Regions from separate parts of the Paracoccus sp. NBH48 genome, predicted to be linked through region 1. Evidence: riboswitches for the same ligand, from Rfam matches in the RefSeq annotation. Region 1 holds a riboswitch; the other holds the start of a gene.
What was found. A riboswitch is a leader RNA that binds a small molecule or an ion and turns the genes downstream of it on or off. The one in region 1 is predicted to bind cobalamin.
Positions count from the first base shown of each region.

Region 2: it holds a riboswitch for cobalamin, as region 1 does, so the genes downstream of both, F1642_RS11635 (ABC transporter substrate-binding protein) here and F1642_RS09250 (energy-coupling factor ABC transporter permease) in region 1, are expected to answer to the same signal.

Region 1 is NZ_VUOJ01000004.1:483,693-487,900, forward strand. It holds gene F1642_RS09240 (GAF domain-containing protein) at 1-347, shown strand, start outside; gene cobF (precorrin-6A synthase (deacetylating)) at 363-1,103, opposite strand; gene F1642_RS09250 (energy-coupling factor ABC transporter permease) at 1,100-1,765, opposite strand; cobalamin riboswitch at 1,796-2,012, opposite strand; partial or broken gene F1642_RS09255 (cobyrinate a,c-diamide synthase) at 2,033-3,371, opposite strand; gene cobM (precorrin-4 C(11)-methyltransferase) at 3,368-4,135, opposite strand; gene F1642_RS09265 (cobalamin biosynthesis protein) at 4,132-4,208, opposite strand, start outside.
Region 2 is NZ_VUOJ01000005.1:81,459-85,666, forward strand. It holds gene F1642_RS11620 (TRAP transporter small permease subunit) at 1-399, shown strand, start outside; gene F1642_RS11625 (TRAP transporter large permease subunit) at 399-1,715, shown strand; gene F1642_RS11630 (hypothetical protein) at 1,841-2,095, shown strand; cobalamin riboswitch at 2,344-2,561, shown strand; gene F1642_RS11635 (ABC transporter substrate-binding protein) at 2,699-3,706, shown strand; gene F1642_RS11640 (iron ABC transporter permease) at 3,703-4,208, shown strand, end outside.

The DNA.
Region 1 (4,208 bases):
CACAGCCGACCAGCGCGGTCCTGACCTATCACCACGCCCCCGACGGGACCGAGACGATCGACGCCGCGACTGCGGAGACGGAGCAAATCTGGGGCATCCCGGCCGCCGAATACATGGCGCGGTTCGGCGATGTCTTCGCCTTCTGCATGGTCGAGGATTACCCGCTGGCCCGCGCATCGTTCGGAAACTCTGCCGCCGGGATGATCCCCTGGCACCATCGCTGGCGCATCCGCCTGCCTGACGGTCAGGTCAAGTGGCTGGAGGGGCATGGGCTTCCCGCATCCGGTCGGAACGGCGGGCTGACATGGGACTGCACGATCAACGACGCGACCCGCCTGACATCCTGACGTCCCGCGGGCCGGTCACGCTGCATCGTCGCGGGCCAGCAGATAGCAATCCATGATCCAGCCATGCGCCGCCCGGGCGGCGGCGCGTGCCGCCTCGATCCGTGGTCCGGCCTCGGTCAAGGGGCCCGCCTCCAGCAGTTGTTCGGGCATGCCCAGGTAGGCGCCCCACCAGATCTGCAGGCCCTGAGGGGGCAGCGTCGCAAAGGCGCAGGTGCCGTCCAGCATCACCACGACCCGGTCGACGTCATTGGGAAAGCCCTTGTCGCGAAGCCGCCGTCCGGTGGTGATCCGCACCTCGGATCCCAGGGCGTTCAGTGGAATGGCATGGGCAGCGCACAGGGCCTGGATCGCGGTGATTCCCGGGATCACCCGTGCGCGCCAGTCCAGACGCGCGGCAATGCGCAGGCTGCTGTCATAGAGCGACGGGTCGCCCCAGACCAGCATCGCCACCGCCCCGCCCTGCGGCAGCGCCGCCGCGACGGCCCCCGCCCAGACTTGCGCGATGGCATCATGCCATCGGTCGACGGCCTCCAGATAGGGCCGGTTTGCATCGCGCACCGGCAGGTCGATCTCGGCCACGGCGCCGCCGGGGCGGTGGCGGTCCACCATCGCGCGGCGCAGATGGGCCAGATCCTCCTTCCCGGCGCCCTTGCGGGGGATCAGGACCAGATCGGCCTCCTGCAGGGCGCGGACGCCCTGCAGGGTCAGGTGGTCGGGATGGCCCGTGCCGGCCCCGATCAGCACCAGATCGATCATGCGTAGAGCCGTGGCGTCACCAGCCCGCTGCCGCGCAGGCCGCGCGCCGCCTTGGCGCCCGCCAGCACGGCCAGATCGACCAGCGGCTCGACCACGATGACCAGCAGATAGGCCGCGCCGAAGGACAGGACCCCCGCCGTCGCACCGGCGCCCTGACCATAGAACGCCCAGAACGCGACCCAGGCCACGATGCCCCCCTGATAGGCCGCCGACAGCGCCAGCGCCTGGCCATAGCGCAGGTCCACATAGGCGGTGTCCGGCGCAATCACCCGCCGCGCCACCGCCGCGACCACGAACAGCGGCACCAGCAGCGTGGTCACGTTCATCCCGTATTGCGGCAGATCGAACGGCGCGAAGAACAGTCCCTGGATCAGCAGGCCCAGGGCCAGCCCGATCGCCGCCGGCGCCGCGCCCAGGATCAGGAACAGCGTCGATCCCAGGATCAGGTGCACCTCGGACACGCCTACGGGCGCGGTGGGCAGGACCTGGAAGAACACGAAGGTCGCGGCCGTCGCCAGCGCCCCGCGCGCCGCCAGCGACGCCCCGCCCTGCGCGCGCAGGGCCTGGGCCGCCAGCCTCAGCGCGTAAAGCCCGGCCGTGGCGGCCGTGGCATAGCCCAGTATCAGCTTGGCGCCGGTGACGACGCCCTCTTCGATATGCATGTCATCCTCCTGTGGCCGTCCACCCGACGGCATGGGGTTGCCTGACATGGCCGGTTTCCTGGCTTGCGGGTCCGGGCGCGGCGTCGGCCTTCCCGGATCGCTCCAGTGGCATGGGTGACGCGCGCTCTCCGCATACAGTCGCGGGGGCGGCCGGGGCTTCGGGTGCCGCGATTGGGTCCACCCTTCCCCGTTCCCGATGAAGCCCGGCGTTTCACGCCTGACGGGCACCATTCAGACGGTCAGATAGACGGGATCGCAGGGCCTGCGTCAAGTCGCGGCCGGGGCGATCAGGTGAAAGAACGTGCCGGACACATGCCCGCTCCCGGACATCGTCCGGTGACTGCCGGTTTCCTCCACCGCGGCGCCGGTCGCGTCGGTCACGCGCGCCAGGGGCGCATCGGGCTGGGACAGGATCGAGGCATAGTGGAATTCATGCCCCCGCAGCGCCGTGCGACCCAGTCCCGGCAGGGCGGTCAGCGGATCGGCGCGGCGGTACCCCAGATGCATCCGGCGTTTAGCATAGCTGGTCTCCAACCCCAGCAGCCCCAACATCTGGTGTCGTTTTCCATCGGCATCCACCAGGCCTGCCCCAAGCGCCATGTATCCCCCGCATTCTCCATGCACCGGCCGCGTGCCCGCAAAGCGGTGCATGGCCGCGCGGAACCCGTCGCAGGCGGCCAGCCGGGGCGCGTGCAGCTCCGGGTAGCCCCCCGGCAGCCAGCAGCAATCGGCGCTGTCATCCGGCCCCTGATCCGCCAGTGGCGAGAACGGCAGGATCGTGGCCCCCGCGCGCCGCCACGCCTCCAGCACATGCGGATAGACGAAGCTGAAGGCCGCGTCGCGGGCCAGCGCGATCCGCCCGCCGGGCGGCGTCAGCGGACGCGGCGCGGGGGGCCTCGGGCAGGGCGCGATGGGCGGCGGCGGCGATGATCGCCTCCAGGTCGCAATGCGCCGCGATGAAATCGCCCGCATGGTCCAGGATGGCTTGCAGGCCCGCCGTCTCCTCGGCCTGGATCAGGCCCAGATGACGCTCGGGTAGGGTGATGGTGCCCTGACGCGGCAGGCTGCCCAGGACGCGGATGCCCGCCTGATCCATCCCCTCGCGGATCAGCCGGTCATGGCGCGGCGAGGCCACGCGGTTCAGCACCACCCCCGCAAAGGGCAGATCCGGGCGCAGCGTGGCAAAGCCCCGCGCCGTCGCCGCCGCCGATTGCGCCTGCCCGCTGACATCCAGGATCAGCACCACCGGCCAGCCCATCATCTGGGCGATCTCGGCGCTGGAGCCGATGCCGGTTTCCCCCTTCGTCGCGACCCCGTCGAACAGGCCCATCGACCCCTCGGCCAGGACCAGATCAGCGTTCGGCTGGCCGGTCGCATGGGCGATCAGCCGCCCCGGCTCCATCGCCCAGGCATCCAGGTTGAAGCTGGCCCGCCCCGAGGCCGCCAGGTGGAACCCCGGATCGATGTAGTCGGGCCCCGACTTGAAGGGCTGCACCACCAGCCCGCGCCTGCGCAGCGCGGTCAGCAGGCCCAGCATCAGCATCGTCTTGCCGGTCCCGGATGCGGGGGCCGAGATCATCAGGCCCGGGGTCAAGGGGCGCGTCATTCCGGAAACCTCGGCGCGTCACCCACGGGCCGATAGCGGCGGTCGTAATCCGCGGCGTAAAGACGGCTGTCCTCGAACCCCTCGCCCGCCAGCGCGGGCCCGACCAGGATCAGCGCGGTGCGGTCGATGCCCTGCGCGTCCACGGTGGCCAGCGTCGCGCGGATCACCCGCTGCTCCGGCCAACTGGCCCGCCAGACCACCGCCACCGGGCAGTCCGGCCCATAATGCGGGGTCAGATCGGCCACCACCCGGTCCAGCGCGTGGATCGACAGGTGGATCGCCAGCGTCGCCCCGGTCGCGGCAAAGGCCGCCAGCGTCTCGCCCGCGGGCATGGTCGAGGCGCGGCCCGGCGTGCGGGTCAGCACCACGGATTGCGCCAGGCCCGGCAGGGTCAGCTCGGCCTGCAGCGCGGCGGCGGCGGCGGCGAATGACGGCACGCCGGGCGTCACGTCGAAGGGGATGTCCAGCGCCCGCAGGCGGCGGATCTGTTCGCCCATCGCGGACCAGACCGACAGATCGCCCGAATGCAGCCGCGCCACGTCCTGGCCCGCGGCATGGGCGGTGGCGATCTCCTCCATGATTTGGTCCAGCGACAGGGGCGCGGTGTTCACGATCCGCGCACCGGGCGGGCAATGGGAGAGCAGCGCGGCAGGCACCAGCGACCCGGCATAGAGGCAGACCGGGCAGGCCGCGATCAGGTCGCGGCCGCGGAGCGTGATCAGGTCGGGCGCGCCGGGGCCTGCGCCGATGAAATGGACGGTCATGGAACCTCTGCGATGGCGATGGTGACGGGACCGAAGGTCCTGCGCGGATGGGTCAGGCGGCCGCCCGCCCCAA
Region 2 (4,208 bases), on a different contig from region 1:
TTCGGCCGCCCGACGAACTGGGCGCACGAGACGACGGTGTTCCTGTGCGCGATCTCGTTCGTCTACGGGGGCTTGCTGTGCACCGCGCGCGACCGGCACATCCGGGTCGTCCTGGTCTATGACCTGCTGCCGCCCGCCGCGCGGCGGGTGGCCGACATCCTCATCTCGGCGATCTGCGGCCTGTCCTCGGGCGCCTTCGCCTGGGCGGCCTGGCAGATGGTCAAGCGGTCCGCCTGGCGCCCCGACGGCAGCTTTCACCTCGAGACCTCGGGCTCGGCCTGGAACCCGGCCTATCCGGGCGTGCTCAAGGTGCTGCTGATGGTGGCGCTGGCGATCATGGCCCTGCAATTCGCCATCCTGACCGTCAACTATGCCCGCGGGCACAAGGGAGCCCGCTGATGGAGATCTTCGGTTCGCTGCAATCCCTGGGGATCGAGGCCGGGACGGGCCTCCTGTTCGCGCTGCTGCTGCTTTTGCTGCTGACGGGCATCCCGCTGGCCTTCGTCACGCTGCTGGTCACGCTGATCTTCGCGCTGGGGTGGTTCGGCCCGAACGTCGTGCCGCTGATCACCAGCCGCGTCTACACCTTCGTGTCCAGCTTCGTCTTCGTGTCGGTGCCGATGTTCGTGCTGATGGCCGCGATCCTGGACCGCAGCGGCATCGCCCGCGACCTGTTCGAGGCGATGCGCCTGGTCGGCGGCCGCATCCGCGGCGGCGTGGCGGTCCAGACGATCTTCGTGGCCGTCATCCTGGCCGCCATGTCCGGCATCATCGGCGGAGAGGTCGTGCTGCTGGGCCTAATCGCGCTGCCCCAGATGCTGGCCCAGGGCTATGACCGCAAGCTGGCCATCGGCGTCGTCTGCGCGGGCGGCAGCCTGGGGACCATGGTGCCGCCTTCGATCGTGCTGATCATCTATGGCCTGACCGCGAACGTCTCGATCGGCGACCTATTCACGGCCGCCTTCGTGCCGGGCTTCATGCTGGCGCTGCTCTATGTGGCCTATGTGCTGATCCGTGCCTGGCTGACGCCGGGCGACGTGCCCCCGGCCGTCACCGCCCGCGTCCCGCGGGACGAAAAGCTGCGCCTGCTCAAGGGCCTGTTCCTGCCGATCCTGGTCGTGATCATGGTGCTGGGCTCCATCTATGGCGGCATCGCATCCGTGACCGAGGCCAGCGCCGTGGGCGTGGCGGGCGTGCTGATCTCGACCGTGATCCGCGGCGAATTCACCTGGGGCCTGCTGCGCGGCGCGGCCATGCAGACGCTGCAGACAGTCGGCATGATCGTCTGGATCGGCATCGGTGCATCTGCCCTGGTGGGCGTCTTCAACCTGATGGGCGGCATCAACTTCGTGTCGGAACTGATCACCGGCATCAGCGACAACCCGACGATCATCATCCTGTTCATGATGGCGATCCTGTTCGTGCTGGGTATGTTCCTGGACTGGGTCGGCATCGCGCTGCTGACCATGCCGATCTTCGTGCCGATCATCGTCAGCCTGGGATACGACCCCGTCTGGTTCGGGGTGCTGTTCGCGATGAACATGCAGGTCAGCTTCCTGTCGCCGCCCTTCGGGCCCGCCGCCTTCTACCTGAAGTCAGTGACCCCGCCGGACATCTCGCTGGGAGAAATCTTCCGCGCCCTGCTGCCCTTCATCGGGCTGCAGATCCTGGCGGTGGGCCTGCTGATCCTGTTCCCGGCCCTGGCGATCTACTGATCGCCTGCCGTGGATCGGGGGGCATGCCGGATGCGGCGTGCCCCCTTTTCGTTCGGGGACAGGAATGTTGCACCGGCAAGCGGATTGACGGATGATCCGGGTCCGTCACCCAAGGCTGACCCACCATGCACGACCCCGAACCCGTCCCCCGTCCGGACCTGTTCACGAACAAGGACCATGACGCCTGGCTGGAGCAGTTCCTGTTCCTGCGATACACCCTGCACATGCCGGCCGAACGCATCGCCCAGATCGACTATGGCCTTGACCCTGACCATCCCGAAGCCCCGATCGCCGGCCTGTTCTGGGGCAGCCAGATCGAGCGGGACTATCCCCGGCTGGACCTTCGCCACCTGTGGCGAAAGAGGCCCGGCCAGGTTTGAAGCCCTGCGGTGTCAGGCGCTGGATCGCCCGGTGGTCTGACGCCCTATATCCGACCCCCCATCAATGCCTGGCAGGAAGGACTGCGACCAACTCCTTCCTCCGCAGGGCGCCAGCGCGTTCGACCAGCGGCGCACCGGTCGCCGGGATCAGGCTGGCATAAGCGGCGGGTGTCACAGGTGCGTCGGCCGTGGTGGCCGGGTCGGCTGCGGGCTGCTTGCCGCGGCAGTTGACTTTGTCCCCACCCGGCGGCATTTCCGTCCGTGATGGTTCCCGTGCCGGCCAAGGCCCCGGCAGGGTGAAAAGGGAACGTGGTGAGGTGTAGCCATCAGGCGCCGAATCCGCGACTGCCCCCGCAACTGTAAGCGGTAGCCGACCCCATGATGCCACTGGCGCCCCCTGCGCCGGGAAGGCGGGGAAGGCCGCGACCCGCAAGTCAGGAGACCTGCCATCATGACCTGAACCAACCCGGGCGGGGTGCCCCGGAGAAAGACCGCATGCGCCGATCCACGGCCTTCATCCGACGCGACCGCGAAGGTGGGTGGGACCCCGGTGACGCCGCTGCGCCTTTTTCAGCCCCGTCCTTCGTTTCATGAAGGACGACCATGACGACCAGAATCTTCCTGACGACCGCGGTGGCGCTGGGCCTGGGCCAGGCGGCCCTTGCCGCGCCGACCGACTATCCGCTGGTGATCGACAATTGCGGGCACCAAGTGACCATCCCCGCGCGTCCCGACAACGTCGTGTCGATCGGCCAGTCCACGACCGAGATCCTGTATGCGCTGGGCCAGGCGGACCGGATGGCCGGGACCGCGCTGTGGTTCACCCCGGTGCTGCCCGCCTTTGCAGAGGATGATGCCAGGGTTGACCGCATCAGCGACGACACGCCCAGCTTTGAATCGGTGGTGAACCGGCGCCCCGGCTTCGTGCCGACGATGTTCGCCTGGATGATCGGGGATCAGGGGGCGGTCGGCACGCGCCGGCAGTTCGCCGATCTGGGCATTCCGGCCTATGTCATGCCCACGGACTGCCAAGGCAAGGACAACAGCGTGGGCGCCGACGGCACCCGCCTTGCGCCCTTCGACATCGCGACGCTGTGGGACGGCATCGACCAGATCGCGCGCGTCATGGACGCGCAGGACGCGGGCCAGGCGCTGATCGCCGACCTGCAGGCCCGAGAGGTGGCGGTCGTGGAGCGCGCGCGGGCGATGGACCTGCCGGATGCGTCCGCGGCGGTCTGGTTCTCCTCGGCCGATCTGGCGCTGGACCCCTACATGGCGGGCGGGATGGGCGTCCCGGCCTGGATGATGGACCGCCTTGGCCTGCGCAACGTCGTGACCTCGGACGAGGAATGGCCCGCCGTAGGGTGGGAGACGATCGCCCGTGCCGACCCCTCGGTGCTGGTGATCGCGCGCATGGACCGCCGCCGCTTTCCTGCCGACGATGTCGAGGCAAAGCTGCGCTTTCTGAAAACGGACCCGGTCACGCGCCGGATGACCGCCGTGCGCCGGGATCGCATCGTCATCCTGGACGCCGAGGCGCTGCATCCCGGCATTCGCATGATCGACGGGCTGGAGGCCTTGGCGGCGGGCATGGACGGGCTGTCCGAATGACCGCCGATGTCGGGGTGCCGACCGTCCGCCGCCCCTTGGCCCCGGTCTGGCTGTGGGTGTCGCTGCTGATCGTGGCGGCCCCCCTGGCCGGCACCGCCCTGGGGGAAACGCCGATCCCCCTCTCGACCGTCTGGCAGGCGCTGGCCAACCAGATGCTGGGTGCGGGCTATCCGCTGGACCCGATCGATCAGGGTATCGTCTGGGCTTACCGCCTGCCGCGCGCGCTGGTGGCAGGGGCCTGCGGAGCGGGGCTGGCGATCTCGGGGCTGGTCCTGCAGACGCTGTTGCGCAACGCACTGGCCGACCCCTATCTGCTGGGCATCTCGGCGGGGGCGTCTACGGGGGCCGTGACGGTCGCGGTGGCGGGGATCGGCGCGGGGTTCGTGCCGATGTCGGCGGGCGCGCTGCTGGGCGCGATCGCGGCCTTTGCGTTGGTGGTGGGGTTGGCGCGCCTGTCGGGTGGCGGTCCGGGCGCGCGGGGTGCCGCGCAGATCGTGCTGGC